DNA from 3 places in the Oceanobacillus sp. MO10714A genome. Region 2 is predicted to be linked to each of the others. Evidence: riboswitches for the same ligand, from Rfam matches in the RefSeq annotation. Region 2 holds a riboswitch; each other region holds the start of a gene.
The links. Region 2 has a riboswitch for thiamine pyrophosphate ahead of thiT (energy-coupled thiamine transporter ThiT). Riboswitches for the same ligand answer to the same signal wherever they lie in the genome.
Positions count from the first base shown of each region.

Region 1 (10,347 bases), on a different contig from region 2:
AAAGTTATACGACAGAGATGAAGATCGATACAGAGATTATGGATATGATTGTATCGATTGAAGGTACGGCTGACGTCACACATGATCCGGACACACTTTATTTAGACATGACGATGGGGATGACTGGAATTTCTATGGATGTGGAGACATATATCGTTGGTGAAGAAGTGTATATGAACATGTTCGGTGAATGGTTCATTACGGATGAAGAAGAAATGGGACTAGAGAGCTTTGACCAATTAAATGAAGGTGAACTTGAAAAACTAGAGGCGTTTGCTGATCAATTTGAAATGACGGAGGAAGAGGATCAGTATATCCTTGCGTTAACCGGTGAGGGAGAAGAATTTGAGGAATTAATCGAACCATATTTCGATACATCAATGGGAGATTTGACGATGGATATTGACTTGGAAGAAGACCTTTCCGACATTACGATTAACAGTTTTGAGACCGAAATGAAGGTTGATAAAGAGTCAATGTTGATCCAATCACAAACTGTTCAGGCGGAATTTGAAATGGACGGTGAATCTATTCAAGTTACAGCGGAAGCTACGGTGTCGAATGTGAATGAAGTTGAGCCAATTGAAGTTCCAGAAGAAGTAAAAGAAAATGCTGTAACGGAAGAGGAATGGGAAGAAGATTTTGCATTTCTCGAGGAAGAAATGTCACTTGAGGAAATTAAGGAAAATGTAGATTATACGATTCCCGATGTTACATTCGTACCGGAGGGCTATGAAATGACGGAATCCTATTATTCCTCGGATGATGAGTCAGAGATGGTCTATCTCATTTATGAGGATGAAGATTGGAACGGCTTCGTATTTAGCATCTATCCTTCACAAGAGGATTATGATGGAATGTTTGAAGGGGAAGAGACGGAGACAATCACTATTAATGGTAATGAAGGTAATCTGGCGGTTGATGATGATGGTTTCATGTGTCTCACTTGGGAACATGAAGATGTGTTTCTTGAATTAATTGGCGAAGAATCTGAAATGCCGAAAGAATTGTTTCTGCAAATAGCAGAGGGGATTGAGTAAGAGCACATTTCGTCTAATAAAAAGCGACAGGGAATATTTTTAGATAATCTCTGTCGTTTTTTTGGTGTGAAAATTTTATTATATTGCGGTAATTCCACCATCCACGATAAACTCAGAACAAGTGGAATAACTGGATTCGTCGGATGCTAAGTAAAGGACAAGATTTGCTACTGTTGAATTTTGTCTCGAGGAGTTAGTTCCATTTTTCTGCTGCTTTATGACTGAGGAGAAAAATAGGAATAAACAAGATTAGAATTACGACTGCACCTAATAAATTGTTGAATGTTAATAAACCAGTATTAGATATATGATAAGAAAGAATAATATAATAAGGAATGATCAGTGATACAGAAGTCCAAAGACCTGGAGTATAGCTGCGTAAGTATAAGGATTGTACGGGATGGGTAAAAATATTTAAAGCAAATAACAGATTTAACCCGAGAAATAGAGGATAGTGCTCAGTTATTGTTGTAATTACAATCAGAATAGCTACTGGGATAGAAAGTAAAAATACAACGAAAGAAAATCTGGCTGCATTCATTGTCTCAAATTTCCTGAGTTCTTCTTCTACAAAAGCAGGGATTCTTTTGCGAATTCTTGGATACGTTTTGTTGAACCATTTTTCAATTGTCATGATTTCTTCTAGGTTGTGGAGCATGAAAATGATGGTGAAAATTAGGACGAATAGATGGATATCCATAACCTTTTAACTCCTTTCTTAGAAATGCTCTTTTTTAAAACCTTTCTATAACAGTATTTTAACATGATTATTCTTATCTTTATACGAGTTTATAATTAATACTTTTCGCATGGCTGGAAGGCAATCGGCGGGTAGGTTATTATCTGAAGGCTGTCTTCCTTTAAAAAGAGTAAAATATTTTCTCCGCTTGAATACATTAAAGAAGGAAAAGATATTTGGAGGTGTACTCATTATGTCATCACCACAAGAATCAAAATCAACAAACTCATCAAATGAGATAATATCTTTAGAAGAACTTTCCTTTGTTTCAGCCATGTTCTTTGTTATCGGTGCAATGATCTCCTTTTATGTTGCTTATAAAAGACTTAAAGATTCGTCTTTAGGTGGACCGCCGATATTGCAACCCGTGCCATAAAGTGAAACTCATTCAGTGGGGATATCCTTACCTCTCCCACTGAATGTTAGTTGAACAGAATCATGGATTTATTACGGACTGTATATCCCAACCTTCATATATTGGGTTTCCCTCATGTTTCAATCGATGTATCGCAGGACTATCGCATGATATTTTCCAGGAACGGATTAATACAGAGAACTTGACAATCGAAACCGTGGCAGAAAAGATTGCTTTGAAATCTGAAATCCAACTAATCACCGATAAACGGGGGAAATTCAAGAGAAAGCTAGACAGGTTAAAAATACAACTTAGTCATATCCGATGGTTTTAAGAGAATTTATAGGCGCAATCATTGAAACCAAACACTCACTTCCGCCGTAAAACTACAAGTGAGTGTTTTTCATATTAACCTAAACCAATTCCAAAAGGGGAGAGCCACCAAATGACCTTTCTAATCCAACATCAATGGGAAATTTTTATCGCTGCAGAGATACTGTCCTTTATCTCATTAATTCTATTCGGGGTCATCCGCTATTTTTTCAACAAACGGAATTTAAGTCTTATCTTTCTGCTGTCTTTTCTCGGCTTATTTATCGTTGAGGGAGTGCTTGCTCTCCTTATTTACCGGGAAACAGGCGAGATTTCGATGTTTCAAATTGTTATTTTGATTTTTATTTTGTATGCGTGCACTTTTGGCATCAATGATTTCCGGAAGTTGGACCGTTGGATGCGCTTGAAGATTGGTAATTTGCGCGGTATCGACTTACTTACTGAAAGGGATAAAGAAATCATCAGGAGACAAAAAGACCCGAAATATATTGCCAAAATCAATCGATACAGCTCCATTTTCCATTTACTTATATTCGCAGCCGTCCAGATTGTTTTCTGGAGCTATGGAATAAAGGATCTCAATCAGGCGATGAATTACCTGACTGATCTTTCGTGGATTGGTGATGACAATTACTTGGCATCACCTTATGCAAATGAAATGATGTATAACATTTCAATGGTTTGGGGGATTGTTTTTATTATTGATTTCATTTATTCGTGGTCTTACACCATTTTTCCGAGCAAGTCTTAAGCGGGAAGTGGGGTATTTAGGAATCTTAACATCCTGACGTTGATAGCTCCTCTTAGGCGAAATGAGCTGGTCAATAGGGATTGATAACCTTCTATATGCCCGGAATACTGTCATGTTGCTCACGGAATTTGTATTTTCGATATTCTGAATGCATAGTCACCTGAGAAAAAGGATTCATCTCGTTTTCCGACCCAAATTTCATGTCAAAAATAGGGATTTGTCTAGTGCGGTTTCCTGTACTCTGCCATAGGCTGTAGGGAAGGGAAAGAACAGGATAAAATTTTTCTTGAAAAGGAGCATATACATGCATGGATTTGTAAATCATGTACCGATGCATCATTCGCCATTACCATATCCAGAAATGCACCGGGCTCGTCCGCCGGGTCCGTTTGGGCCAGGTGGCGGTATTGATCCGCTTGCAGCTGGATTAATAGGAGCAGGACTAGGATTTTTAGGTGGCAGTTTAATCGCTGGAGGACCAGGTTTTGGCTTTGGACCGGGATACGGTCCTGGGTTCGGTCCAGGGGCCGGATTTGGTTACGGTCCTGGCTTCGGACCCGGCCCGGGATTTTGGCAGTACGGTCCCGGATTCGTGCCATATGGTGGTTTTTAATATAAAAGAAAGGGTTTGGGTGCACGCACGCAAACCCTTTCTTTTATATTAAAAATAAGATAGACTAGTCATAAAGAATAGATATTTTTCCACTAGGGGTGCCAGTCGGCTGAGATAAGACTTTTTCTTAATCCCTTTGAACCTGATCTAGTTCATACTAGCGTAGGAAAGTGGAGTTGGTATACATACTTAAATTGTATTAATAACCACTCCAATTCCCGGGGTGGTTTTTCTTTTTTAAAAACTACCTCGCCCTTAATCTATTTCAATTTACTAAAAAGGAGGAAGTTTACATGAACTATATTGCTAAAATTCGAGAAAAAAGTCCGTTTATCTATAACATCACGAATGAGGTTGCGACAAATTTTGCGGCAAATGGTTTAATTGCGATTGGTGCGTCTCCAGCCATGTCGAATACACCAAAAGAGGCGGAGGAGAATGCGAGTCATGCGGATGCTGTCGTATTGAATCTCGGAACTTTAACCGAGGATCGGGCCGAGGCGATGCTGCTTGCTGGCCTTAAAGCGAATGAAAAAGGAATTCCAGTCATTCTTGATCCCATCGCAGCAGGGGGAACAAAATTCCGTACGAAAGTGATTAATGAATTATTGGAAAAGGTGAAATTCGCTGCTATCCGAGCGAATGCTGGGGAAATTTCCGTACTTGGCGGAGCGCTTGATATTATGAAAAGCCCTGACTCTACGGTTGAATCGATTGATCCGAAAATTGCTCAAACAGTAGCGAAAGAATATGATACGGTTGTTATTGCAACAGGGAAAACAGACGTCATTACAGACGGAACGCGCATGAGTCTTTGTAATAATGGGCATACCATGCTACAAAATATTACGGCAAGCGGGTGCCTGCTTTCGTCTCTCGTTGGGCCTTATTTAAGTGTTGCCGAAGACTTGTATGAGGCGAGTGTGGAAGTGACTGCAGCTTACGGGATAGCTGCGGAACTTGCGATGAAAAAGGCGGAAGGGCCGGGCACGTTCATCCCTGCTTTGCTTGATCAGCTTTATCTGCTGGATCAGGAGACGGTGAATACGTATAAAAAGCTGCAAGAGATTTAGAATGAATACAACAAACGGGAACGTAGCTCTACTTCTAGTCGATTTACAAAATGATTTTTGCCATCCGGAAGGCACCGCAGGTAAACGCGGGAAAGATATTCATGCTTTTTATGAAAAAATGAAACAGATGAAGGATTTGCTAGAAGCAGCACGAGAATGTGAGATTCCAGTGATTCATGTGATCTCGGAACATAGTGCTTGGACGGAATCCCCTTCTGCAAATGAACGATTCGGCCGAAGCAATCAGAAAAGTAATTTATCCTACTGTGAACCTGGAAGCTGGGGAGCGGAAATTCATGAGTATTTCACTCCGCTTCCAGGAGAAAAAGTTGTCGTAAAACATCGGTATAGTGCGTTTGTCCATACAAATCTTGAGCTTTTATTACGCTCAAATGGTATAAGCCATCTTACGATTATTGGAGCTTACACGAATGTGTGTATTGACACGACTGCTCGTGATGCTTCTATGAGAGATTTTTTCGTAACGGTTCCCTCTAATTGTGTCGTCTCGGATAATGAAAAACTACATCACGACGCATTAGAGTTACTCCAAGGAACATTTGCAGAAGTTGTTCACGCAGTTGAAGTAAAAAAACAATGGAAAGGGGAAATATAATTGAAAGAAATTCTATTTATCGAAGCAGGAATGGGAATTGATCTCCACGGCCAGGACATAAATGTAGCTGCCGAACGTGCGATTATGGATGCGATCCATTATAATTCCATGCCAGGAATAAGGAAAATGCTGCCAAGTCAAGACTTGAACAATATGCGGGTGAACGTTAAGCTCGCTGTACCAAAAGACGAGGAAAAGCTTGACCATGAAAAAATTAAAAGTTTGCTTCCTTATGGAACGGTAACGGTAGAAACCGTTGCTGGAGGCATGGCGACAACGAGCGGTATTTTCCTTGAAGATCAACAGGATGAAAATGATTTAATGTATATTGTGAATGCAGTCGTTGAGGTTGGGTATTAATGAAATGACATTTAGTTTAGTTGGTAAATCAAATAAGTATGATGATGGGTGGGCTTTTAGTAGGCAGTCAATCGTCCGTCAACGCCTCACTGGGTCGGAGAATTGGGACGATTGAAGGTGCACTCATCTCTTTTCTGACTGGTACAGGTTTGCTTGCGATACTGGTGCTTTTCTTTGGACAGGGAAATTTATATATAAGGGGAATGTCCGGGCGAGGAAGCTCGAGCAGTCCGGAAAAAAGGCATGTTAAAATGAGGCACTTAGGGAAAGTCTAAGTACCTCATCGCTATTTCTCCTCTACATCAACCAAATAAATCTTCTCTTCAAACCCGCCATATTCCTCTGCCTTTTTGGCCCGACGTTTTTCTACATCTTCCATCGTGGTGTCGTGGATACCGACAAGGGCCTGCATGACTTCGAGGATATCGGCAAGTTCTTCTAATGCATCTTCGTCATTTGCTGCATCTTGATATTCCATCACTTCTTCATTCAGTTTCTTTTTTAGCTCCATAATATAACGATCCTGGTTAAGGGTTTCGGTATTGAAGGCTTGACCGTTTTGTTCCAATATTGACGGAATACCGTCGCGGACAAGTTTATTATACGTCGTCACTTAGGAAACACTCCTTTTTCATTGTTGTCGATTATATGGGGAAGCGAAATTACCTATATTCAATCGTTCCCTAAATACTGACAAGAAAAACGTTCGCTCTCAATTTAACGATAATGTTTCTTACTGAACGTGAATGCATCAACTGCTTCCCGGTCGATTTCATATCCGATGCCAGCTTTCTTAGGAACCGTAATATAACCGTTATTCGCGATAACTTCTGGTGCGATAATATCTTTTTCCCAATAGCGGTCGGAGCCGGATGTGTCACCAGGCAAGGTGAAATTCGGCAGCGATGTTAGCGCAATATTATGGGCCCGGCCAATTCCTGATTCAAGCATCCCGCCGCACCAGACAGAGATACCTTTCTCCGCACAGTAATCATGGATTTTTTTCGCTTCAGATAATCCGCCAACACGGCCGATCTTCACGTTTATAACTTTCGTACTTCCGAGTTCCACCGCTTTTCGTGCATCTTCCAACGAATTGATGCTTTCATCTAAGCAAATCGGAGTTTCCAGCTCTTTTTGCAGCTTGGCATGGTCGATAATATCGTCAGAAGCGAGTGGTTGTTCAATCATCATGAGATTAAATTCATCAAGTTGTTTTAACGTATCAAGATCCTTTAATGAATAAGCTGAATTAGCATCTGCCATAATCGGCAAATCAGGGAAGTGTTCGCGTAACGCCCGGATTACTTCGACATCTTTACCAGGCTTGATTTTCACTTTCATACGCTTATAGCCTTCTTTCACATATCCATGAACCAATTGGATCAAGTCATCGGTAGTAGGCTGAATGCCAATACTGATGCCAACCTCAATCTGTTCACTCTTCCCGCCAAGTGCCGCTGCAAGAGATTGGTTCGTTTGCTGGGCATAGATATCCCAAACTGCACCTTCAATCGCGGATTTTGCCATATTATTTTTCCGGATGGGGGAAAAAGTGTCACGCACTTCATCCGGGTGCTGCAATTCTTTATTGAGGAGGAGTGGAATAAGAAAATCCTCAAGCATATGCCAGTTCGTCATCATCGTTTCTTCGGTGTACCAGGGGGCACGGAAGGCGACCGATTCTCCCCAACCAATCGTTCCACTTTCGTCTTTTGCCTCTAGCAGTAGAAAGTCACGATTTTCTAGCGTTCCGAAACTTGTTGCAAAAGGAGATTTTAATTTCATTTGTAAATGGCGGATGGTGATCTCTGTCAATTTCATGATTCATTTCCTCCAAATTCAATCTTGTTCTTTGTTTTTTACTTAGACTTTACACTCGTACACCTGCGCGATTAGAAAAAGGTTCGCGTTGCCGCATCACTTTCTTCTTCACTAGCAAATAATTCTTAATTTCAAAAAGCAAGTAAAAGAGATTGGCCCGCACTTCGAATTCTTCTCTTGTCTTTGGTAGTTCATTTTCACGGAAAATTTCTTCGTAAGACTCTAACTTTTCGAGAACAGGATCAATGTTCTTCGTGCGGACGTTTTCGCTAATGTTCAATAATAGGTCGGCAACCATTTCGCGTTGTTCCACATGGATCTCTGAGAGGGAAACGATGCCTATAATTGGCAGCATTTGTCGCAATATGGCGAGCTGTTCTTCGCGCAATCTGAAATAATGATAGTCTGTTCTTTTTTCTTGTAATAAATTGTTTTCAATATCTTGGATGGCCATCGATTTCGCTTGATTAATAATTTCTTCCGCTTCATTAATCTCTTGTCCGTCCCAATTCCGGTGATTATCTTTTAAGAAAGCATGGAATTCATAGAGGATTTTTGCATACTTTTCTTCAATTTCATATTTGAACCTATCAATGTCTTTTCTCATACTCGGCATAACACTGTTTACAATGAATGCAATTCCAATCCCGGTGAGAATGATAAATAGTTCATGGAAGAAAACTTCAAAACTTGCATTTCCAATCATATAAATATGGGAGAGGACAACCATGCTTGTGATAAATCCGTTTTGAATCCGCGCTTTCATTAAGATCGGTATAAACAGAAGAATGAAAATCGCAAATACAATCGGGTGATAGCCTAATAATTCAAAGACCACCATACCGAGAACGAGTGAAAGAAGACAAGCGAAAAATTTATCCTTAATCGTGTAGATGGTTCGTTTTTTCGTCCGTTCAATACACATAATGACAAGAATCGCTGCAAAGGTTGCAAATTGAATGTCAACAAGACTTGCAAACCACATCGCAATACCTGCACCGACTGCTGTTTTAATCGTTCGGTATCCCATACCAACCATCCGAAACACCTCCCTTCCCTGATGACTTTCATTAGATCTATTATAGACTGTTGGAGAAGGAAGGAACAGAATTCCGGTCGGTGAGTGTGTTATACTAAATTTAATCACTCATTTAAATGGAGAAATCAATAGAAAAGGAGATGTTTTACATGATTAGATCGATTCCTGAAATTACATTAAATGATGGACTATCAATCCCGGCAATTGGACTAGGGACGTATAAAATGAATGGTAACGCTGGGGTCCGGTCGATTATAAGTGCGATAGACAATGGGTATCGTCTGCTTGATAGCGCTTATAACTATGAAAACGAAGGTACAGTTGGGGAAGCTGTCCGTAAAACTGGTGTACAGCGTCAAGATTTAATCATCACGTCGAAGCTGCCAGGGAGATACCATCAATACGATTTGGCCGTGCAGACGATTCAAGAGTCCTTGTACCGGGCGAATCTCGATTATTATGATTTATACCTCATCCACTGGCCGAATCCGAAGCAGGACGTGTATGTCGAAGCTTGGCAGGCGTTAATTGATGCAAAAAGATGGGGCTTGGTTCGTTCAATTGGAACGAGTAATTTCCTGCCTGAACATATTGAACGGCTGGAAAAAGAAACCGGTGTGAAGCCAAGTGTGAACCAGATTGAATTGCACCCGTTCTTCAATCAGAAGGAGCAGCGGAAGTGGCATGAAGAAAATGATGTTCAGACACAATCCTGGAGTCCGCTTGCACGTGTAAACAACGTGCTTGATAACGATATTCTAACGGCAATTGCGTCACGCCATAATAAGTCCGTATCTCAAGTTATTCTGCGCTGGCATTATCAGTTGGGATCGGTTGCTATTCCAAGATCGACTTCACCGGTTCGTCAGCGGGAGAATCTTGCTATCTTTGATTTTGAATTATCACAGGAAGAAATGAATAAGATCGGCGAATTGAGTCGTCCGGACGGGAGAATGAAAAACCAAGATCCAGCTGAGTATGAAGAATTTTAAACTGGCGAAGAAGTGTGAGGATACCTTATGAAGGAACTGTATATAAAGCAAAAAATACTTAGCTTAAGCGGCAGGTTTACGGTAAAAGATGCAGATGAACGGGATGTATATACCGTAGAGGGTAGCTTCATGAAAATCCCGAAAGTCTATACGATTAAGGATGAGAGAGAAGCGGAAGTCGCCCGAATTACGAAGCGAATGCTTACCTGGATGCCGAAGTTCACCATTGCTGTTGCCGGTGAAGAAGTCATTACGATAAAAAAGGAATTTTCTTTTTTTAAACCGCGCTATTCGATTGATGCGATTGGCTTAGAGGTGACAGGAGATTGGTGGGGCATGGATTTTGAAGTGTATCAGCACGGAGCGTTTATTGGAGAAGTGAAGAAAAAATGGTTTACTCGGGGCGATAGTTACCAAGTTAAAATAAGTGATGAATCCGAAGAAAGCCTGATGATTGCCCTCGTTGTCGCGATTGATTGCGTGAAAGCAGATCAATCAGCAGCTGCCGCTTCGCCGGGAAGTTGAATAGAAACGGGTCCCCAAGTGAAAATTTTCCTTGGCGACCCGTTTTTTGTAATTGCTTTGGGAACTGTATGGTAATGATACTGTGGA
Region 1 covers NZ_JAXHDC010000021.1:32,379-42,725, forward strand. Annotated here, with positions in the region: gene SPD53_RS11700 (DUF4367 domain-containing protein) at 1-1,040, shown strand, start outside; partial or broken gene SPD53_RS11705 (SDR family oxidoreductase) at 1,119-1,211, opposite strand; gene SPD53_RS11710 (HXXEE domain-containing protein) at 1,234-1,740, opposite strand; gene SPD53_RS11715 (hypothetical protein) at 1,850-2,155, shown strand; gene SPD53_RS11720 (hypothetical protein) at 2,580-3,218, shown strand; gene SPD53_RS11725 (hypothetical protein) at 3,523-3,831, shown strand; TPP riboswitch at 3,916-4,017, shown strand; gene thiM (hydroxyethylthiazole kinase) at 4,125-4,904, shown strand; gene SPD53_RS11735 (cysteine hydrolase family protein) at 4,906-5,520, shown strand; gene SPD53_RS11740 (Lin0512 family protein) at 5,521-5,880, shown strand; gene SPD53_RS19850 (DMT family transporter) at 5,925-6,155, shown strand; gene SPD53_RS11745 (nucleoside triphosphate pyrophosphohydrolase) at 6,167-6,493, opposite strand; gene menC (o-succinylbenzoate synthase) at 6,598-7,704, opposite strand; gene SPD53_RS11755 (aromatic acid exporter family protein) at 7,754-8,743, opposite strand; gene SPD53_RS11760 (aldo/keto reductase) at 8,893-9,735, shown strand; gene SPD53_RS11765 (LURP-one-related/scramblase family protein) at 9,763-10,260, shown strand.
Region 1: linked by a shared signal. The riboswitch ahead of thiM (hydroxyethylthiazole kinase) and the one ahead of thiT (energy-coupled thiamine transporter ThiT) in region 2 are both predicted to bind thiamine pyrophosphate.

Region 2 (10,347 bases):
AAGCGATACGTCCTATTTTTCTTCCTTTTGCCGAGCAAGAACTCTTTCCCTTCAATTAAAACAGGAAAACCTACCGCTCCAAAAATAATTAAGAACATGACCGCACTTTGAATAAAATAATCGCCGCGAAACGGGACCATTGATAAGCCTGTCAGATCAAAGCCTGCATTCGAAATAGCTGTAATCGTTGTAAAATAACCATGAAAGAAAGCTTCTGGTAACGATTCGTAATATCTTAAATAATAAAAACCTAAAATAATAACAAAAAGCAGCTCAACAAACAAGAGTAGAATAATAATTTGCTTAATTAAACGAACGATTCCCTTAAAACTTGGCTGGTTCTGGTCCGTCATAATTAGTCTTCTTTCGATTAAACCAATTTTTTTACCGATTAATAACCAGATTAACGTACTGATCGCCATCACGCCGACAGCTCCAAGGTGTAAAATAATCGTCAGAAAAATAATTCCGGTAGTGCTGAATGTATCAACAATTGAAATCGTGCTTAATCCCGTGACACTGAGCGCACTAACGGCTGTAAATAAAAGATCGATAAATGAAATAGATACATTTTCCTTATATGCTATAGGTAAAGCAAGAAGTGCAGTCGAAAAGATGACTGCAACGATATAAAAAAGCAACAGCAGTTGAACTGGGGTTAACCGATTCAACCAAATTAGTTTACCATCACGAATGTTCATTGCCGAGATACTCCTATGACTTTAATTTTCAAAGATATTCTTTAAACTTATTCAGCAAGTCTCCTCCTCTGTTCCCTTCCTTCATCAATTTCTGTAAAATTCCCTCTAACTTATTTGTCTTGTGGTCCACCATCGTACCGAGGAATAAAATGTTTATATTATCACCAATCTGATTGATACCAATGATGGACGTCATGAAAGTTGCCAATTCATTCAACTCTGTTGTAATTTTGACATGGATAATCAATTCTTTATAAGTTTCTTTTAATTCTGTGAAGTAATCCAAGAGATCACGCTTCGTATATGCTTCGATTAACCAGCGATTTTCTTTATCTTCCCGATTAATACTTAATCCGTCGATTAGCGGGATATGTACGGTTTGATATGTATCTGAATGGAATTCTACAATTTGCAGCTGTTTTAATTTAAACGTCTTCATCCTAATTTCCCCCTCCATTTCGTTATATTGAAGTGTATCAAAAATTTTACAAGATGGGAATAAAACTTAACAATTTTTTAAAATGCAAAGCAACTGCATGTTTATAAAAAGTAGTGTACAATTGGATAGTGAAAAAACTACTAGGGAGCGGTTACTATGCGAATGATTCTTCCTGTCGCGCTCATTGTAATTCTTTTATCAGCTTGTATTGAAAACGATACGATTTCTCCAATTCATAAAGCTGATTTAGATCTTGAACCGTTGACAACATCCGCTGCAACAGAATCTGAACCATTGGATCAAGAACCTGAAGATATAGAGGACTACGCAGAGTTTACAATTAATGAAGAAATCGTCTCCCTATCCATCCGTGATATTCCAATACTCCATCAGTTTCTAGAAACTCAGAAAAAACCACAGCAAGCACTTAAAGAAATGGAACTGGAGAAGTATATATTGGGGCTCGAAGAATTCTTTATATTGCGTTTCTCCTGCCATCATGACCAATGTTCTTATCTTCTCTTACATCCAGATCAACATAAGCCTGCATTTCTAGTGGCAGATATGGCAACATATGAAAGTCACACGTTCTCTCCAGATGCAACAAAAGTGGCTTTTCACTTTACCCGCCCGGGAAATGGACATTTGACTCCTGGTCATATTGTTATATTCGATCTTCAAGATTGGACGACTGTCTCAATGGTAAGGGACAATGAAAAAACAGGCAGCCTCGGTTTTTCATGGCCGATCCTATCATTCGAGTGGATAGATAATTCATCGCTTGCAATTGATTTTCCCGTTTTGACCGAACCGAGCGAAGAGGCTTGGGACGCTTGGAACGCATTAGAAGAACAACCTGCTATCACAACAACTTATAATCTAACAATCGAATAATTTTAATATAAAGGAGAGCAACCAATGAACGAAACAATTAAATTACTCCACAATCACCGCTCTATTCGAAAATTCACACCAGAGAAATTGACGAAGGATGAAGTAAAAACAATCGTAGAAGCTGGGCAACGGGCCTCGACTTCAAGTAATGTTATGGCCTATTCCATTATTGGCGTAACAGATGAAAGCATAAAAAAAGAATTAAGAAAAGTCTCTGGGCAACCCTACGTAGAGAAGAATGGCTACTTATTTGTTATCTGTGCCGATTTAAGCCGGATTGCTAATCTGGATTCGAACGGGGTACAAGGAAATGTTAAGCAGAATCTGGAAAGTACGGAACAATTCATCGTCGCGACTGTAGATGGTGCGTTAGTGACGCAAAATATGGTTATCGCTGCGGAATCTCTCGGGTTTGGCGCATGCTTTCTTGGAAGCTTACGGAACGATATCAACCGGGTTGACGAGCTTCTGAAGCTCCCGGCATATGTTATCCCGCTATTCGGTCTAGCTGTTGGCCATCCAGATCATGAGCCCGACATTAAGCCTCGCCTGCCATTCGAAGCAGTATTCCATAAAAATACATATGATCAAGCAAAACATACGCATATAGAAGATTATGATCGAATCCTGTCAGATTATTACCAGCAGCGTGATTCAAATCTTAAAGATGATAACTGGTCGAAGCAAATGCTCCGAAAATATAACGTACCTACCCGTATGGATGTCGCAGCATACGTACAAAGCAAAAATATGAATAGACATTAAACATCAGGTTAACCTTGCCTGATGTTTTTTTCTTCTTCCCCAGCTTCTCCTAAATAATAGGAAGTAAATTCCAAGTATATTTCCGAGCGATTTCCCAATGCTAAAAACTGTAAGTTCAAGAACATAAGACCTTGTAGAAAGGTGTGATTCCAATGAAACCTAATGTATTTGCAGTTCCCTTTCTTCTCTTCCTTATATTGAGCGCTTGCGCAACGAATGACACTGGACAATCAGCAAGTGAAACAAACTCCTCCATCCTGCGCACTTCGACCAATTTTAAACAAGAAACAAGTAACCATGCAAAAGAACTTATTGAACAAGAGCATGATGTCAACGAAGTGATTGCAATCAATAATGACAAAGTGATTATGGTTGCCGTCAATCCAAAACATCATGACCGTTTGCAATTAAAAGACTTGAAGAAGGATCTGAAAAACACGGTTGAAACTACATTCAATAAACATGAAGTTGAACTATCAACAGATCAGAAAATCTTTCTCGAATTAAAGAAACTGGAACAACGGTTAAATAGTGGGGATTTATCCAAAGCTGAATTAAATAAAGAGTTAGAAAGAATCCGCAAGCTTTCTAAAGAACAGACGTAAGGAATGAGGTGTTTTACATGACAGAGCAAAAAAATGAGCAAAAGAAGGCTAAACAATATCAATCCTTTGAGGAAAAACGAGAGACGAAGCGACCAATTTTACTTAACTGTGTAAAAGCCTTCCTTATCGGTGGCCTTATTTGTTTAATCGGACAAATAATCACTACCTTTTATATTTATTATTTCGACTTTACCGAACAAACAGCAGGCAATCCAACGACTGCAACGCTCATTTTCATCACGATGATTCTGACAGGTTTTGGCCTCTATGATCGCCTAGGTCAATTCGCTGGTGCCGGTTCTGCAGTTCCCGTTACGGGGTTCGGTAATGCAGTTATTTCTGCAGCGATGGAGCACCGTACAGAAGGTTTTATTATCGGGGTAGGGACAAATATGTTTAAACTTGCTGGTCCCGTCATTGTATACGGTGTATTTGCCGCATTTATTATTGCATTAATCAAAACGATTTTCCTGCAATTGGGAGGCTTATAATATGTTACTTGGAAAGCAGACATGGGAATTTAAAAATCGGCCGGTCATTCTCGCTACCGGTATAACAGGAGGACCATTTGAAGCAGATGGCCCTCTCCGCAGTGATTTCGACCATTTATTTGATGATGGCTGGCTTGAAGAAGAGACTTTTGAGAAAGCACAGCAGCGTTTAATGGAAGTAGCAGTTACACTTGCATTAAAGAAAAGTCCGATTGAAAAAGAGCAGGTAAATTTCTTTATAAGTGGAGATTTAATCAATCAAATTACTCCTACAACATTTAGTGCCAAGTCATTGGCGATGCCTTATCTCGGCTTATTCAGTGCTTGTGCTACCTCTACAGAAGGGCTCGCATTATCCGCTGCTTTACTTGATGGCGGATTTGCCGACTTTATCGTAAGTGGCTCTGCTAGTCACCATGCCGCAGCGGAAAAACAGTTCCGCTATCCGAATGATTACGGCAGTCAAAAACCCCCGACTGCACAATGGACAGTTACCGGAGCGGGTTGTGCCGTTCTCAGTAAGCAAGGGAATGGCCCAACTGTGACCTCTGCAACAATTGGGAAAGTTGTTGACATGGGAATCACGGATCCTTTCAATATGGGAGGGGCAATGGCCCCTGCTGCAGTGGAAACGATTCAAACACATTTTAAGGAAAGAAACGTAGATGAAACCTATTATGACCTGATTATAACCGGGGATCTCGGTAAAATTGGAAGAAATACTTCTTTTGATTTATTAAAGCAACAAGGCATTCAACTAGAAGATAAGCAATACGTGGACTGTGGCATGACGATTTACGGTCCCGATCAACCTGTTCAAGCAGGTGCAAGCGGCACAGCCTGTTCAGCAATTGTCATGTACGGGCATTTTCTGAAACGGATGATGCAAGGGGAGTTTAAACGGATGTTACTCGTAGCTACCGGCTCTTTGCACTCCCCGTTAAGCGTTCAACAAAAGGATTCGATTCCTGCTATTGCACATGCAGTCTCAATTGAAATGGAGTGACTTGTTCATGATATTTTTCTGGGCATTTGTTATTGGTGGTCTTATTTGTGTTATAGGACAGATTATGTTTGATGTATTCAAGCTCAGTCCTGCTCACACATTAACAACTCTCGTAATTTTAGGCGCTATTCTTGACGGACTCGGTTTATATGAACCGTTAATTGATTTCGCTGGAGCAGGTGCGACTGTTCCGATTACAAGTTTTGGGAACTCTTTAGTCCATGGAGCCATGGCTGAAGCCGAGAAACACGGGCTGATTGGCGTTGTTACAGGGATGTTTGAAGTGACGAGTGCCGGTATTTCAGCAGCAATTATTTTTGGAGTTCTCGGTGCTATTCTCTTTAAGCCGAAAGCTTAGCGATCTGTAACAAACAACATGAAGAAAACAAATGCAACATTCTAGCGGGGTTGTGGATGGGAACACATTTCTAGCTGAAATTGACAGCGAAAAAGAGTACCTCTGCTTAATTACGTTACAGACCGTGGTTTTAAGTTCCGATAAAAAATAGGACCGGGAAATTTACCGGTCCTATTTTTACTCGATTAATAAAGCAATATTACCAAACTGGCTGTTCACTTCCAGATGATTGAACGCTTCTTGGGCATCATCCAGTTCAAAGGTTTTATCCATAATCGGTCTTATTTCATGCTTTTCCATATGGGCTAATACCTGTTGCAACTCTTCACGACTTCCCATCGTGGAGCCGAACAATTGATACTGACCATAGAAAAAGGCCCGTAAATTAAGGTCAATTTCATCCCCAGCTGTAGCTCCGTAAATAACAATTCTTCCGCCTTGCTTCAATACGTCCAACGAACGATTAAACGTCGCTGCACCTACACTGTCGATCACAAGATCAATCTGCTCGTTCTCCAATTCCTTTTCCCAATCACTTTCCGTTGAAATGGCAAGATCTGCTCCGATCTTCTGGGCCTGCTTCAACTTTTCATCACTTCTTGAAGAAACAATCACCCGTGCACCGATGCTTTTTGCAAATTGGATGATATACGTGTTCACCCCACTACTTGCTCCAGGAATAAATACGGTCTCCCCCGCTTTAATATTCCCTTTAGTCACTAACGCACGGTAACCTGTCAATGCAGCAAGAGCGAGCACACCGGCTTCTTCCCATGTTAAGTAATTTGGCTTCATTTCTACTTGTTCTTCATTGATAACAATTTTTTCGGCAAAAGTTCCGTGATCAGGCATGCCGAGGATGTCAAATCCTTTTGGTGGTGCGTCACTATTTTCGTGCCAGTTAAGTGATGGATTGATGATGACTTCATCCCCCACTTTAAAACGAGTGACATCTGCTCCAACTGATTCGACGATCCCCGCTCCATCCGAACCGAGGATTAAAGCTTCTTTATCGTTACCTCTCCGGTTCGGTATATAGAGATCTCTCCTATTCAGACCCGCTGTTTTTAGCTTTACGACAATTTCATTATTTCCTAGTTTCGGTTCTGGCATACTTTTTAGTTTTAATTCTCCATATTCTACAACAAATGCCTTCATTTCCACTTCCCCTTTCGTATATACTTTTATATCTATTCAGATAATTATCTTCTATTATCAGTGACTTTGGGCGAATTTTCAACCAGAACGAATTGATTCTTTTTTATAATGTTGTGCTGAAAATCTGCGCCGGGGGAACTACGTATTCACTCTGAAACAGTTAACCTAAAAAAATCTCTCCTTAATTTAGGAGAGATCATTATTTTTACAGTTGCAATGTGAGCGGATAGATTGCGGTTTAGCTTGATGCTAGGTTGAGCAATGCGCGCGGTTGTTTGTGGAATAGGAAAAATACAATCACTGCTGACAATACAAATGACGGGAACATGTACGATGAATTATAGATAATCGAATACACCCAAACTGATTGTCCCTCAATCGCTGCTGAACCGAAAAATACTGCCCCAGCAACGGTATGTGCAAGGAAACGCAACACAGAACCAAGCAGTACACCCGCCGTTATATACGTTAGGTACACTTTTGTCCGCCCGTCCCGTACCGCTTCTTGAACTTGTCTTGCGAACAGACCGGCAAAACCGATCACCGTAAAGGCAAGTGTATAATCAATGAACCCCTGAAGTGGCGTCAGAATATATGCGTTCCCCGTTGCAATCTGTAACATCCCCCAGAGGAAACCGGATACTAATCCACCTTTTAATCCCCAACGGAACGCTACTATAAACACCGGAATCATTGCAAAGGAGACCGAACCACCTTGCGCCCAGATTTTAAACGATATTGGCAAGATATCTAAAAGCAACGCCAAAGCAGTGAAGATTGATACTTCAATTAAAAATAGTAGTTTATTAGACTTCATTCGTTATAACTCCCCTTTTTATAAGCTTTTTATAAGCTATTTTGAACAACTTTTTTAAATACAAAAAAAGCAATGCCAAGGGAAGGTTCCTGATGGGGAATCCGCTCACATTGCTTTTTATCCATCAAAAAACCATCATCCCTACGCTAGTACTAACTAACAGGTTCAAAGGGTCTGAGCAATCCTCGTTGCCCACTCTCAGCTATTAGCTCCCCCTGTTGGCTTTTTCTATGCTTTTTTCGTTAACCCTATTATAGCTAATGTACACTTATAAAACAAATTTACAGTTTAAGAAACGCTTCGACGTCCTTGATGCAAAGCTCGATTGCAGCTTCCCAGAAGTCCGGTTTTGTAAGATCGACTTGTAAATGTTTCATCGCAAGCTCTTCTACCGACATCCGTCCCGTATCTTCCAGTAATGCAATATAGTCGTCTTCAAAGCTCTCTCCCAGCTCTTTTGCGCGGGCATAAATACCAAGACTGAACAAATAACCAAATGTATAAGGGAAATTATAGAATGGTGTCCCTGTTATATGGAAATGAAGTTTCGACGCCCAGAAATAAGGATCATATTCATCGAGTGCATCTTGATAAGCCTCTTTCTGTGCTTCCACCATCAATTCATTCAATCTTGCCGGTGAGACAAAACCTTTTTCTCTTTCTTTATAAAAATTTAATTCAAAGATAAACCGGGCATGAATATTCATAAAGAAAGCAACACTTCGATTAACTTTATCTTCAAGTAAAGCTTTCTTTTCTTCTGCTGTTTCTGCCTGTTCAACTGCTGCATCAGCGACAATCATTTCCGCAAAAGTTGAGGCCGTTTCCGCGACGTTCATTGCATAACGTTGATTAAGACCATGAACGTCATTCATCACATGCTGATGATAAGCATGACCAAGTTCATGGGCTAACGTGGCAACATTCGATGCTGTTCCGGAATACGTCATAAAAATTCTTGTTTCCTTACTATCAGGAAAACTTGTACAGAAACCGCCAGGACGTTTGCCAGGCCGATCTTCCGCTTCAATCCAACGTTTTTCAAAAGCTTGCTCAGCAAAATCCGCCATCTTTGGGCTAAAAGAACGGAATTGATCCATAATAAATTTGGCGCCTTCTGTATAGCTCAATTTTTTAACATGGTCGGTAATCGGTGCATCGACATCATAGAAGCTTAATTTATCTATATTCAATAGTTCTGCTTTTTTATTTATATAAGCGACAAAAGGTTGTTTATTATTAGCTATCGCTGTCCACATCGCATCTAACGTTTCTCGCTTCATCCGATTGATACTCAGCGGTTCTTTTAATACATTTTCCCATTTGCGGTGCTTATACATTTGTAGTCTAAAACCTGATAAATGATTCAATGTTTGTGCAAATAAGGATGCTTGTTTATTCCATGCATCGTTTAACTTATCAAATACTTTCTTTCTAGTTGCTCGGTCGCTTGAAGTTAATAGATTGGAGGCCTGACCAATTGAATAGGACTCTATCTTTTCTTCCCCTTCAATTTCCACTGTCATATTCCCTACGATTGTATTATACATTTGATTCCATGCATGATAACCATCGACAGCAAGATCATTAATCAGCACTTCCTGTTCCACAGCAAGTAAGTCCCGTGCTTTATTACGATATTCTGATAATACATACCCTATTTCTTGTAACGCTTCGTGCTGAATGGTTGCTTGCCATTCCTCGTCCGGGATTTCCGCAAGTTTCTGCATGAAAGTTGTCAGCACGCCATTAAACGAAGCTGAAAGTGTGCCATATTCAGCAACTAGTGTTTTAGCCCCTTCATCCGTTACATCTTGCGCACTTAAACAACTGACGAACGCTCCAGCCTCACGAAGTTTGAACATTGTCTTCTCCAATTCCTTTATAAACTGGCTAAGCATCGTGGAAAATGAATCTACCCCCACTTCCAATGTGGTGAATTGGCCTTCTAATTGTTTAATCTCCGTTCGAATCTGACCAAGATAATCTCTGAATTGCTGTGACGCACTTCCTCCTGGAAATAGTGAATCCAAATCCCAAGTTGGATTATATTCTTTCATTTCTCTTCCTCCTTCTTCTCCCCATATTATTGTATCGAAATATCTGAAGGATTGCATTATTAAGATCCATTTACACGGAAAACAAGTTTGAGATAGTCTATTTAGTGGTATTTGAATAATGGTTTCGTTTTGTTAATTTATCCTTAAATAAATATTTTTTAATTAAGATATATTGACATTACCGATTTATTAATTTATACTAGGTAACAGAAAGTAAGTATTGAGGAATACTTAATAATATTTGGAGGGATTTTAAATGACTAGAGAAAAATGGACGGTAGACTTGGCGCACAGTGAAGTAGGTTTTTCGGTTAAACACATGATGATTTCTCGAGCGAAAGGAACATTCGACAAATTTGATGCAGTGATCGAAGCAGATGTGGAAGACCTTACCGATTCGAAAATCGAAGTAACGATTGATGCTGCAAGTATAAACACACGTAACGAAGACCGTGATAACCATCTTCGTTCTGCAGACTTCTTTGACGTAGAGAATCATCCGACACTTACATTTGTTTCAACAGATGTAAAACGCAAAGGAAATAATGAATATGATGTAATTGGCGATTTAACAATTAACGGAAATACAAATCAAGTTACATTAGACGTTACATTTGAAGGTCAAAGTAAAGACCCGATGAGCGGTTCTACAGTTGCCGGCTTCAGCGGTGAAACGAAAATCAGCCGTAAAGAATTCGGACTTACTTGGAATGCTACACTTGAAACAGGCGGCGTACTCGTATCCGACGAAGTAAAAATCCACTTCGAACTAGAACTTCATAAAGCTGAGTAACTGATGCACATAAAAGCAGTATCCCCATGAATCCGGGATACTGCTTTTATTTTGATTGGAAATAGTCTACTGTTTCAGAAGAGAATACTTCAACTGTTAAGCTGCCATTTGCTGCATAGGCGGTAAGCACGATTGGTTCATTGTATAAATTTTTAAATGTAAAATCTGGTCCCCACCAACTTACGGTTGCATCTCTTCCCGGGGGTACGTAAGGAACGGAGCGGCTATGAGTGTACCTTTCAATCATTTGGATACCACGT
Region 2 covers NZ_JAXHDC010000022.1:13,358-23,704, reverse strand. Annotated here, with positions in the region: gene SPD53_RS11945 (TrkH family potassium uptake protein) at 1-701, opposite strand, end outside; gene SPD53_RS11940 (YwpF family protein) at 730-1,140, opposite strand; gene SPD53_RS11935 (hypothetical protein) at 1,297-2,034, shown strand; gene nfsA (oxygen-insensitive NADPH nitroreductase) at 2,059-2,799, shown strand; gene SPD53_RS11925 (YhcN/YlaJ family sporulation lipoprotein) at 2,952-3,404, shown strand; gene spoVAC (stage V sporulation protein AC) at 3,422-3,895, shown strand; gene spoVAD (stage V sporulation protein AD) at 3,897-4,901, shown strand; gene spoVAE (stage V sporulation protein AE) at 4,909-5,259, shown strand; gene SPD53_RS11905 (zinc-binding dehydrogenase) at 5,437-6,417, opposite strand; gene thiT (energy-coupled thiamine transporter ThiT) at 6,656-7,234, opposite strand; TPP riboswitch at 7,356-7,460, opposite strand; gene SPD53_RS11895 (M3 family oligoendopeptidase) at 7,516-9,294, opposite strand; gene SPD53_RS11890 (YceI family protein) at 9,551-10,087, shown strand; gene SPD53_RS11885 (VanW family protein) at 10,134-10,347, opposite strand, start outside.

Region 3 (10,347 bases), on a different contig from region 2:
TCCACTCTTAAAAGGGCAGGTTACAACCATGTTCATTATGTTCGGATTAGCTGCATTTCTGCTCTGGTTCTGGTTCCGGACTGGATATAAAATAGAAGGGGACAAGATAAAAATCTATTATGGCCCGATTCGGCAGACTGTTCATATCCCGGACATTAAATTAATTGCTTTGTCAAAAATGCCGCTTAACTCTCCGGCACTATCCTTAAAACGAATACAAATATCTTGTAGTAAACTTGACGTAGTTGCTATATCGCCGGAAAATAGGGATCAATTCATCTCTATGCTCTTAGATATAAGACCGGAGATTCCGGTTGATGACCGATTGCTTCCAAAAAATAAATAAAAATACAGCCTCGTACAAAAATGTATGAGGCTGTTTTCTATGCTTATTCTTTGATATAAGGTAGATGCCTTGCGTATCGATTGTTAAATCTTTTACGTATTTTATCAACGCCCAGAAGGCACTCTTGTGGTGAATATAAAGCGCTGGAGCAGATTCCATTGTATACACCGTCCATAATTTCCTGTCTGTTATTTGCCATAGCGAACAAAAAATAAGAATATTATAATTTACTTACTGCTTCTTTTATATCTTCTGCTCTCGTTACAGCGGATATGAAAGAAACACCATCAGCTCCAGCTTTTAATACTGAGCTCGCATTTGTTGTATTAATCCCACCGATTCCGACTATCGGAAACTCAGGGAATTCTGCACGCAAGAAACGGATCCAATCCAACCCGACACTAGACTTTGCATCCACTTTCGTTGTAGTAAGGAACACTGGACCAGCACCTATATAATCAATATATTCTAGCGCACTATTATTTAATTCGTCCTGATTTGAAACAGATAATCCAATGATTTTATTAGGAAACATCTCCCGTAATTCTTTCACCGATTGATCATCTTGCCCGACATGTATCCCATCTGCATCTAATTTGTCTACTAATTCTACATCATCATTAACAATAAATGGAATTTGATGTACGCTACAAACTGTCCGCAATTCTTTTCCTAACTTAATTTTACTATCTCCTGAAAGGGAGCCTGGGCCTTTTTCCCGAAATTGGAAAATTGTAATTCCAGCTTGTATAGCTTGCTCCAGAACAGCAACGGGATTACCTTTAACATTTTGACTTCCCATAATGAAATATTTCCTTAAGCTTAATGGATTAAATGATGACATCGTTACTCCACCTCAGTTGTCGTTAAATTATTTGTATGGATACGCGGTGCCCAATGATTTGTCGGTCCGCTACCAGCTCCTAAGTCCAAAGAATACTTGATCGCGAGCGTTACATAATGTTTTGCCTGTTTAACCGCAATGTTAAGAGGGAGGCCTTGGCTTAGATTAGCAGTTATCGCTGCTGCATACGTACAACCTGTACCATGTGTATTATTTGTATTTATTCGGGGAGCCGAAAAGCTATGGATCCTTGAACCATCATAAAGGAAATCAACCGCATCGCCTTCGCGGTGACCGCCTTTAACTAGTGCAGCTTTCGCGCCAAAATTTTTCACAAGCATTTCGGCAGCCTGCTTCATGTCCTCATCGGTTTCAACTTTTTCATCTATTAGATATTCTGTTTCTGGAATATTTGGAGTTACAATTGTTGTAAGAGGGAGCAAATTCTTCCGCAAATAATTACGGGAATCGCGTTCAATCAATGTGTCACCGCTTGTGGCAACCATGACCGGGTCCATAACATAAGGTGCATCCAAATGCTTAATTTTATTATAAATCATTTTCATCATATCCTGATTGGCAATCATCCCTGTTTTAAATGCATGGATAGGCATATCAGAAATAATCGAGTCTAGTTGCTGTTCGATCATTTCTAGAGAGACGTGGGAAACAGCTTGAACACCTGTCGTGTTTTGGGACACGATGGAGGTGATGACTGACATCCCATAAGTTTTCAATTCCTGAAACGTTTTCAGATCGGCGTGAATTCCAGCACCGCCGCTCGGGTCCGTACCCGCTATCGTTAGAGCACATGCAACATTCTTCATTGAACATTCTCCTTCATCAACTTACTCATTTTAATTTTTTATTAAGCCCTTGGTGTAAACTTTAGATACAACGAGCAGTCCAAGAATTGCTCCAGATATACTGCTTACAAGGAATGGGGGGATGAAAACAAATGCACCGGCCGATGTCCCCATAAATACATAAGCAAATGGCACTGCAAATAATGCACCAATAACCCCACTGCCAATCCCTTCACCTAATGCGGCGAGCGATTGCTTCTTGGTTTGCTTATACAGGAACCCTGCAAGAAAAGCGCCGACCATTGCACCTGGGAAGGCTAATAAGGTTCCTAGTCCGAGCATATTGCGTAATAGACTGATCATGAAAGCAATAATGACTGCCGGACCGGGTCCCAAGGTGACAGCGGCTATGACATTAATCGCATGCTGTACTGGATAAGCGCGGGCTACACCGGCAGGAAACCAGATTAATTGTGCGCTGATTGTTCCAATTGCGATAAAGACGGCCATCGTCGTGATGAGACGGGTTTTATTCATACTTGACCTCCAATCTTAAGGGGTAAAATCAACCAATTAAAAAGCCAGGTCATGATTAGACCTGGCTTCACAAGAAAATAGTTATGAGAACAATCTCACTACTTCCCTACGCTGGCATTAACCAGATCAGGTCGATAAGAGTCGGAAACACACTTTCCTCTCAGCCCAGTTAGGGCACCCCTAGTAGTTTCATATTATTTAGTTCGAATCTAGCATAGCAAAAGTTTTCATAAATGTCACATGTTTTGAAAAAGGTAAGGGTGCAGTGTATCACCCGGATACTTTTGATCTTAAGAAATATCTGCAACAGCACAGGACATGGCGGCAATGTGCGAAAGCTGTTAAATAAAAAGACGGGCAGCTAAACATAAAGGTTTTAGCTGTCCACTTATTAATCAATCGCCCCAAAGTTGACAATTGTCACATCGATATCAAATTCTATTTTGGCATCTTGATATTTTTCCATCCATTCCTTGTTAGTCGTTTTACTTCCTTTTCTTGAAGTGATATACTTTCTCCCAAGACCCAATGCATCTGAGTTTACTTCTTGAAGTTTCGCGAATAGGTTTTCATATTCTCTTACAAAGTATTTCTCTATATCACGTTCGAATTTCCGAGAAGTATCTTCTGATTTAATGTCCATTGGGATTGAGGTTTCTAATAATTCCAGTTTCATTGTGATATCTGCCTTAAACGCTAACGAATCAGAGTCGACAATTTTTATTTTCCCTTTACCTGTATTAAGCATTAAAGAAAGATAAATCGAATCTTCAATTTCTGACGGTTCTCCTTTATAAGCAATTATCTCGTCCAGATAATTTTCACGAGGGACGCCTACATCAATTGGGGTTCCTCTCAAACGCTGTCTCAATAAATTAGCCATGAATGATTCTTTTACTGATATGCTAGCAACATACTGGTCTGCCCGAAAAGCGGCTGCACCAGTTAGTGTAGGTTTACCATCCACTACGTCTATTACTGGAAGTATCGGATCAATGCCGACTTGTTGCACTAATCGCGTGAAAAACTGTAAGGTAATTCGTGGTAAAGTACCCTTTTCGACCTCTTTACTTATTAAGTCTTGTAAATACTCTGTTCGATTTAATTCTACACTTTGTTGCTCTATTTCAAGAATTTCTCTTGCAGTTTGATTGGTTACGGCTAGCTGCATAATTTCAGAAACAGTTGCATCACGAACTTGTGTATTTAGAAAGGGAAGAATGCCTGATTCAGCTGCTTCTTTTCCATAAAATTCTATACTGATTTTTCCGGGGACTAATGGATAGGGCGATTGTTTTTCAGCTTCTGAACGGGCCTCTTTAATCGTACGGCCCCTTCCAATCAACAAACTTGTCATTTCCGGAGCATGCGGATCAAAAATATAAGGAACGAGTGTCGTTTCAATCATTCTTTTTTCCCCTTCATCTATTAGATCAACTCCACGTGAATTAATGATTGCCAACTTCTCAATTTGCGTCGTTTCCAGACAAGCCTGCAGAAATACAATAAATATGAATAACGGTATTAACTTAGCAGTTCGCATGTATTCACCCTCCTTATTTCTTCCGTATTTTTTTCTTTAAAAGAACGAGTGGCAAAAGAAGGAAGGGATAAATATATACAATCCCATAGGATACCCTGCTAACATTATCAATCAAACGCTGAATGATAAAATGCTCATTAAAAAAAGGGATCAGAATTAGAAGGATACTTGCACTTGTGTAAACACTAATTTCGTTCGAAAGATTATAAATACGTTTCGCTATATAACTTATGCACCACATAAGAAGAATCACTTTTGGCATCGCAACCATCATCCATTCTGCAATGACAACGTAGTCCAACCGCTCGATGATAGGAGAGGTTTGAATTTTAAACAAGTTTAATACAACCCAAATTCTTCTTTCCAATTGAGCTGGACTTAAAAATCCAATCGCTATGTTTGTAGAAAGAAGGACGAGGAAAGTGAAATAGGATAGTCCTAAGAAAACAGGCTTACCAATCTTTTTTTTATTTGCTACAAAGGGATAGATAAAAAACAAGATTTCAAATCCTGTAAATGTATAAGACGCAGCAATTGTGCCTCGTAAAATATCCATTATATCTTTATCCATCACAGGCAGAAAGTTGAGAAAATCCATTTGTCGAATTGGTTGAATTAATAAAACAAATAACCAAGAAGAGAACATAAAGAAGAGAAAGGTGACGCCAACAACTGCTTTTAGACCGCCAAATACCGTATAGATAGCAATAATAAGAAGCATACATCCCAGCACGAATGCATTACTATCCGGTAAAACAAAAACCTTAATAATCTCGATATAGGTTACGAGTGTGGATAAGATATAGAATATAAAATAAAGGATGTATACCGTTCCGAGCACTTTTGAAATAAAACAGCCAAATAGGTCGGCCTGAACGCCGAGGATATCCGTATTTTCATATTGCCTCAATATATATAACATGACAAAAAGGAGCAGGGCAATATAGAGGTAGGCAATGAGTATCGAAATCCATGCGTCATGCCCTGCTTCCATAAAGACAATTCGTGGGATTCCAATCAATCCAACACCCAGCTGCATGGAGGCAATAATAAAAAGCATATAGAAAGAACGGAATTGTTCACCTTTTGGTATTTGAAGATTAATTTTCATATACAATCCCTACTCATCAATATCTCTTCTTTCCATAGCTTTCTCTTTGTTAAAAAATCGTTTATCTTTTGGTCGATACGATAAAAATCGTTGATATTTCGTTTGCTCTGGCAGACTGTAAAAAGTTTTGTTAAAATCGGCCAGCCGGAGTGGGTACAATGGCGATAGGTAAGGCCTGCCTAAAGACTCCAAACGGACTAAATGGATGACTAATAAACAGATACCAAACATCAGCCCGATAATCCCGTAAAAACCAGCAAGGAAAAAGAGTGGAAAACGAACAAATCTTACCGTATTACCCATGATATAACTAGGCGTCGCATAAGAAGCTAAAGCACTCATTGTAACCAAAATGATCAGAATGTTACTTGAAATACCAGCTTGAACCGCAGCAGTTCCAACAACCACACCACCAACAATACCAATGGTCTGACCAACTTTAGTGGGCAGTCTTGCTCCAGCTTCCCGTAATAGTTCAATTACAAGTTCGATCAGGAGTACTTCAATGAGCGGAGGAAAAGGAACAACCGCCCGAGATTCACCGAGTGAAACTAAAAGCTGGGATGGAACTAGTTCATAATGATACGTAGTTGCAACGACATACATTGGTGTTAACAGTAAAGTCACAAATGCAGCGAGAAAGCGAAGAAAACGGACAAACATGCTTAACATCCAATGAAAATAGCGATCTTCTGTGGACTCAAAGAAACTGAATAATGTGGAAGGTGCAATTAAAGCGAACGGGCTGTCTTCAACCAAAACGACAATTTTACCTGCTTTTACTGCATACATACAGCGATCCACCAATTCAGTAGATACAAATTGCGCAAATACAGAGGTGGAGGAATCTAAAATATATTGTTTAAGCATATGAATGTCTTCAACCATATCAACTTCAAGGTCGGTCAGCCGTTGCCTCATTGTATTAACATCTGTTTCATTTGCAACTGATTTAAGATAGATTATTCTCGTTTCTTTTGGATTTCTTTTGCCGACTTCAACTTTTTCCATTGCAAGGTCTGGTGTATTCATCCGCCAATTGATTATATTTAAGTTATTTTTAAGGGATTCTGTAAAAGCAATTGTCGGACCAATAACCATTGATTCCGTTTCCGCTTTTTCCAGTGCCCTTTTTTCCATTTTGCCCAGTTCGTACATGATAACTTGATTTTCTTGTTCGATGTAGAGACCGATATAGCCCTCGGTAATTTTATTTCGGAGAGCCGTAATGCTGGACAATTGTTTTCCCGCGGAGAGCGGAATCTCACTTAATATGGAGTCTGTTGTCCATTCTGTTTGCATATCTAATAATTTAGTCAAGACTTGTTGCTCGGCTTTAGTTTCATCAATAAGATAGGGAATATAAAAAAAAGCAATTTGCTTATTTTCTTGCTTATAAACCGTGAAACTCAGATCCTGATTATTGAGAATCTCTATATCCAGCTTGTTTTTCAATTCCTCTATAGAAAGCGGGAAATCCGCTTGATTTGCTCGTTTCTTTACAGGGCGCATAAGTGACCTCCATCTATCTAGCTAGTCCATTTTAGTATGGGTAAATCAGTTAAATTTATCCCATATTTCCTCTTCTTTTATAAATAGTTTTGATTGATGGAAGAAATATTTTAAGTATCTTCATCCTTTGTTTACATTGGTTTAGAGCAACCCGACCTCGAATAAAATTAGCCTAAGGTCTATAGATGAAGATTTGTTTGTCTTAAAGCTTGCATGGAATTACCAATAACCTGTAGTAAATTTCAGCAGATATCATAAAGAGAGTTAAAGGAGTCATCCCATATGCGATTATTATGTTAGTGTTTATTATTGTCTTATCATTTATCCCAGAGATAGCCACCTATCTCGTTGATAATGTGGACTAACATGTTAAAAACATGTTCAATGAAACAAACCTTGAATATGTTTTGTAAAATATTGATGACAGCTCGGTAAAAGTTACCATTAATACTTTTCTCATCCTGCCGCACTATATAATAATGAATGTTTTTAGCTTAAACACATTAACATACACGAAAGGAAAATGTATATGGCAAAAGTTGCGGTAGTAACTGGTTCTGGAGGTGGTTTAGGGAAAGGAATTGCCCAGCGGCTAGCTAAGGATGGATTTCATATTGTTTTAAATGACATCAACCAGGAGTTACTTGATTCTACCTTAAAAGAATTTAAAGCAGAAGGAATACAAGTTGAAGGTGTTGTAGGCGATGTTTCAAAAAGAGAGGATCAATTCCAACTTGTGTCCCAAGCGGCAGAGGCGTTTGGACAGCTTGATGTATTTGTAAATAATGCGGGTATAGAAGTTGTAGGTCCTTTCCTAGACATTGAAGAAAACCAATTAAACAAGGCGTTTTCAGTCAACGTGAATGGTGTAGTTTTTGGCACACAAGCGGCTGCAGAGCGGTTTATAAAGCAAAAAACGAAAGGGAAAGTTATCAATGCTTGTAGTATCGCAGGCCACGAATCGTATGAAATGTTGGCCGTATATTCTGCGACGAAGCATGCCGTCCGTTCCTTCACCCATTCGTCCGCCAAGGAATTAGCTAAGCATAATATCCGAGTAAATGCTTATTGCCCTGGAGTAGCTGATACTTCGATGTGGACCCGTATCGACGAAGAAATGATTAAGTATAATCCGGAAATGAAAAAGGGAGATGCGTTTAAAGAGTTCTCTTCTGGTATTTTATTAGGAAGACCGCAGGAACCAGAGGACGTTGCTAACCTTGTGTCTTTCTTAGCATCAGATGACGCTGACTATATTACAGGACAAGCTATTATCACAGATGGCGGTATTGTATTTAGTTAATAAATATCACTTTATCGAACGTACTAATGATTATCCAGCAGGTGACGAATCGAGTAATGATTGGTCACCTGCTTGGTTTATCAGGCGTTTTCTATTTTTTCCTCTAACTTTTTTTGTTTCATAATTTTACTTATTGGTACATTCGTATAGAGGAAGAGTCCCAAAATCAGCAAACTGAAAAACCATTCGGTTACTTGCCTGTAAATCAGCATTTGATTATACCCATCTACTCCGTACTTTTGTAGCAAGAGTGCCTTTAATCCAGCAAGAGTGACTCCGCGAATAACGAATAGCAATTGTATATATTGAAACCACTTGAAAATGCCTTTTTTGAAAAAAAAGGGGAGTGCTTTGCTTTTTTGGCCAACCTTGCAAGTATACAAAATCTACTGCAAAGTATAATGCCAAAGGCCGTTTTATAAGAAGTGTAAATTTCCATCACCCTTCAACTAATGACCGTATGCATCTTCAATAAATGAAATTACATCCTCGTCAAGATAGACAAATCCAAGATTTTCATTTTTGGTGCGATAGACTTGATACGCTTTTTTGGCTGTAGCTGCATTTTCACCATACATTTCCTTAGCTATCTCAAACCATTTATTAGCAAGCTGTTGGCCATTTTCAGAATCAGGTGTTACTTGGTCAGCAATTGCTTGTCGTATATCGCGAAATAAATTGATAAAGTCCGCAACAACTGGTGTATCCTGACCGACTTTTGGCAAGGTATTCAGGATCTGCAATTCTTCATTTGAGAAATATTTTTCTCTTTTCTCGCTAACTTTGCTATTTATAGGGGAAAGGTACTTGAACGTATTAAAAATATCCTCCCAATTTTTATGACCGCCGAGCTCGATGACTTGAATAACACTTTCTAACGTATGTTTGTTCTTTTTTAATTGCTCAATTTTCGATTGAATCAATTCCATTTGCATCTGTAATAATTCCATTGGAGATTTTTCTTGATTCGTTATGATAGCCTTTATTTGTATCAGTGGGAAGCCTATCTCTTTTAATGTCAGTATGTAATAAAGCTGGGTAACTGCCTCTTCGTCATAATAACGATGCCCACCCTCGCTAATTTTAGATGGCTTTAAAATATTCATTTCATCATAATATCTCAACGTACGAATTGTAGTCTTGCTAATATCCGCTAATTTACCGATCGAATACAAATGATCCACCTCCAGTGTGCTTATTCGTATTATACAATATGACGTAACGTAAGATTCAAGAGTTATGTAAAAACTAAAAATTTCAGATGCTGATATATAAGTTTTGAACCGAGGCAAGCAGGATTTTAAATTTTAATGGTGAATTGAATAAGGGGGAGGTGTTTATATATGCGTGTAGCTGCGATTTATGATATCCATGCGAACTATTCTGCATTAAAAGCAGTTCTGCAAGAGATTAGAAATTCAAATGTTGATCAAGTGATAGTCGGTGGCGATTTAGCTTGGGGACCTGAGCCCCGGCAAGTAATGGACCTGCTAATGGATTACAAAGACGAGTTTGTTTTTATTAGAGGAAATGTTGATCGTGAAGTTTCTTACCGCCATGGAAAAGAAAAAGGGTTAGAAGACTTCATAGCAGAATTAAATCACTGGTGCGCGGACCAATTAACCGAAGAGCAATTACAATTCCTTCAAAATTTGCCCGAAAAAACAATGATGACGATTGCTGGCTTAGGAGAAATCTTATTTGTACACGGATCACCCCGTAGTGATGAAGAAGCGATTCGAATACACACTACTGAAGAGGAAATTAGACCAATGGTTGAGAAGGTACGACAAGATATTATCGTTTGTGGTCATACGCATATTCAGTTTGATCGCATGGTTGCCGGTAAACGAATTATAAATGCAGGTAGTGTTGGATTGCAGAGCAGGGCTGTCGGAGCTTGTTGGGCATTACTTGGGCCTGGCGTTGAATTAAAAGTCACGCCTTACGATACAAAAGCCGCCTCCGAAAGAATTCTCAAATCCAATGCTCCTTATAAAGAAGATTTTGCTGATCATTATTTAAACCCACCTTATGAGGGACCTTAGCCAATCTTAATTGCTAAGGGATAGATACATACCTTGGAAAGCGCGGAACTTTTACTAGATTTTCAAAACAACCCTTCTATGTACAGAACGATATATTCTGAAATGAATAATTGGAAGAGGGATGCAGATGTTATTAAGTATTTAGGAAAGTTCCCGCAAGTTCCTCTCGTTGTAATTGGACGGGATAAAGCGTTCAATACTAAATTAGGAATGATGGAGGGGATACCGGAAGCGGAATTACGTTTATTGGAGGAGAAGTGGCAAGAACTTATTTTGCAGTAAGCTAAACTAAGCAAG
Region 3 covers NZ_JAXHDC010000001.1:425,207-435,553, reverse strand. Annotated here, with positions in the region: partial or broken gene SPD53_RS02470 (PH domain-containing protein) at 1-346, shown strand, start outside; gene thiE (thiamine phosphate synthase) at 567-1,190, opposite strand; gene thiD (bifunctional hydroxymethylpyrimidine kinase/phosphomethylpyrimidine kinase) at 1,193-2,017, opposite strand; gene thiW (energy coupling factor transporter S component ThiW) at 2,048-2,533, opposite strand; TPP riboswitch at 2,620-2,725, opposite strand; gene SPD53_RS02450 (Ger(x)C family spore germination protein) at 2,925-4,076, opposite strand; gene SPD53_RS02445 (GerAB/ArcD/ProY family transporter) at 4,090-5,187, opposite strand; gene SPD53_RS02440 (spore germination protein) at 5,197-6,699, opposite strand; gene SPD53_RS02435 (acetoin reductase) at 7,229-8,002, shown strand; gene SPD53_RS02430 (hypothetical protein) at 8,083-8,298, opposite strand; gene SPD53_RS02425 (MerR family transcriptional regulator) at 8,452-9,177, opposite strand; gene SPD53_RS02420 (metallophosphoesterase family protein) at 9,346-10,050, shown strand; gene SPD53_RS02415 (hypothetical protein) at 10,153-10,332, shown strand.
Region 3: linked by a shared signal. The riboswitch ahead of thiW (energy coupling factor transporter S component ThiW) and the one ahead of thiT (energy-coupled thiamine transporter ThiT) in region 2 are both predicted to bind thiamine pyrophosphate.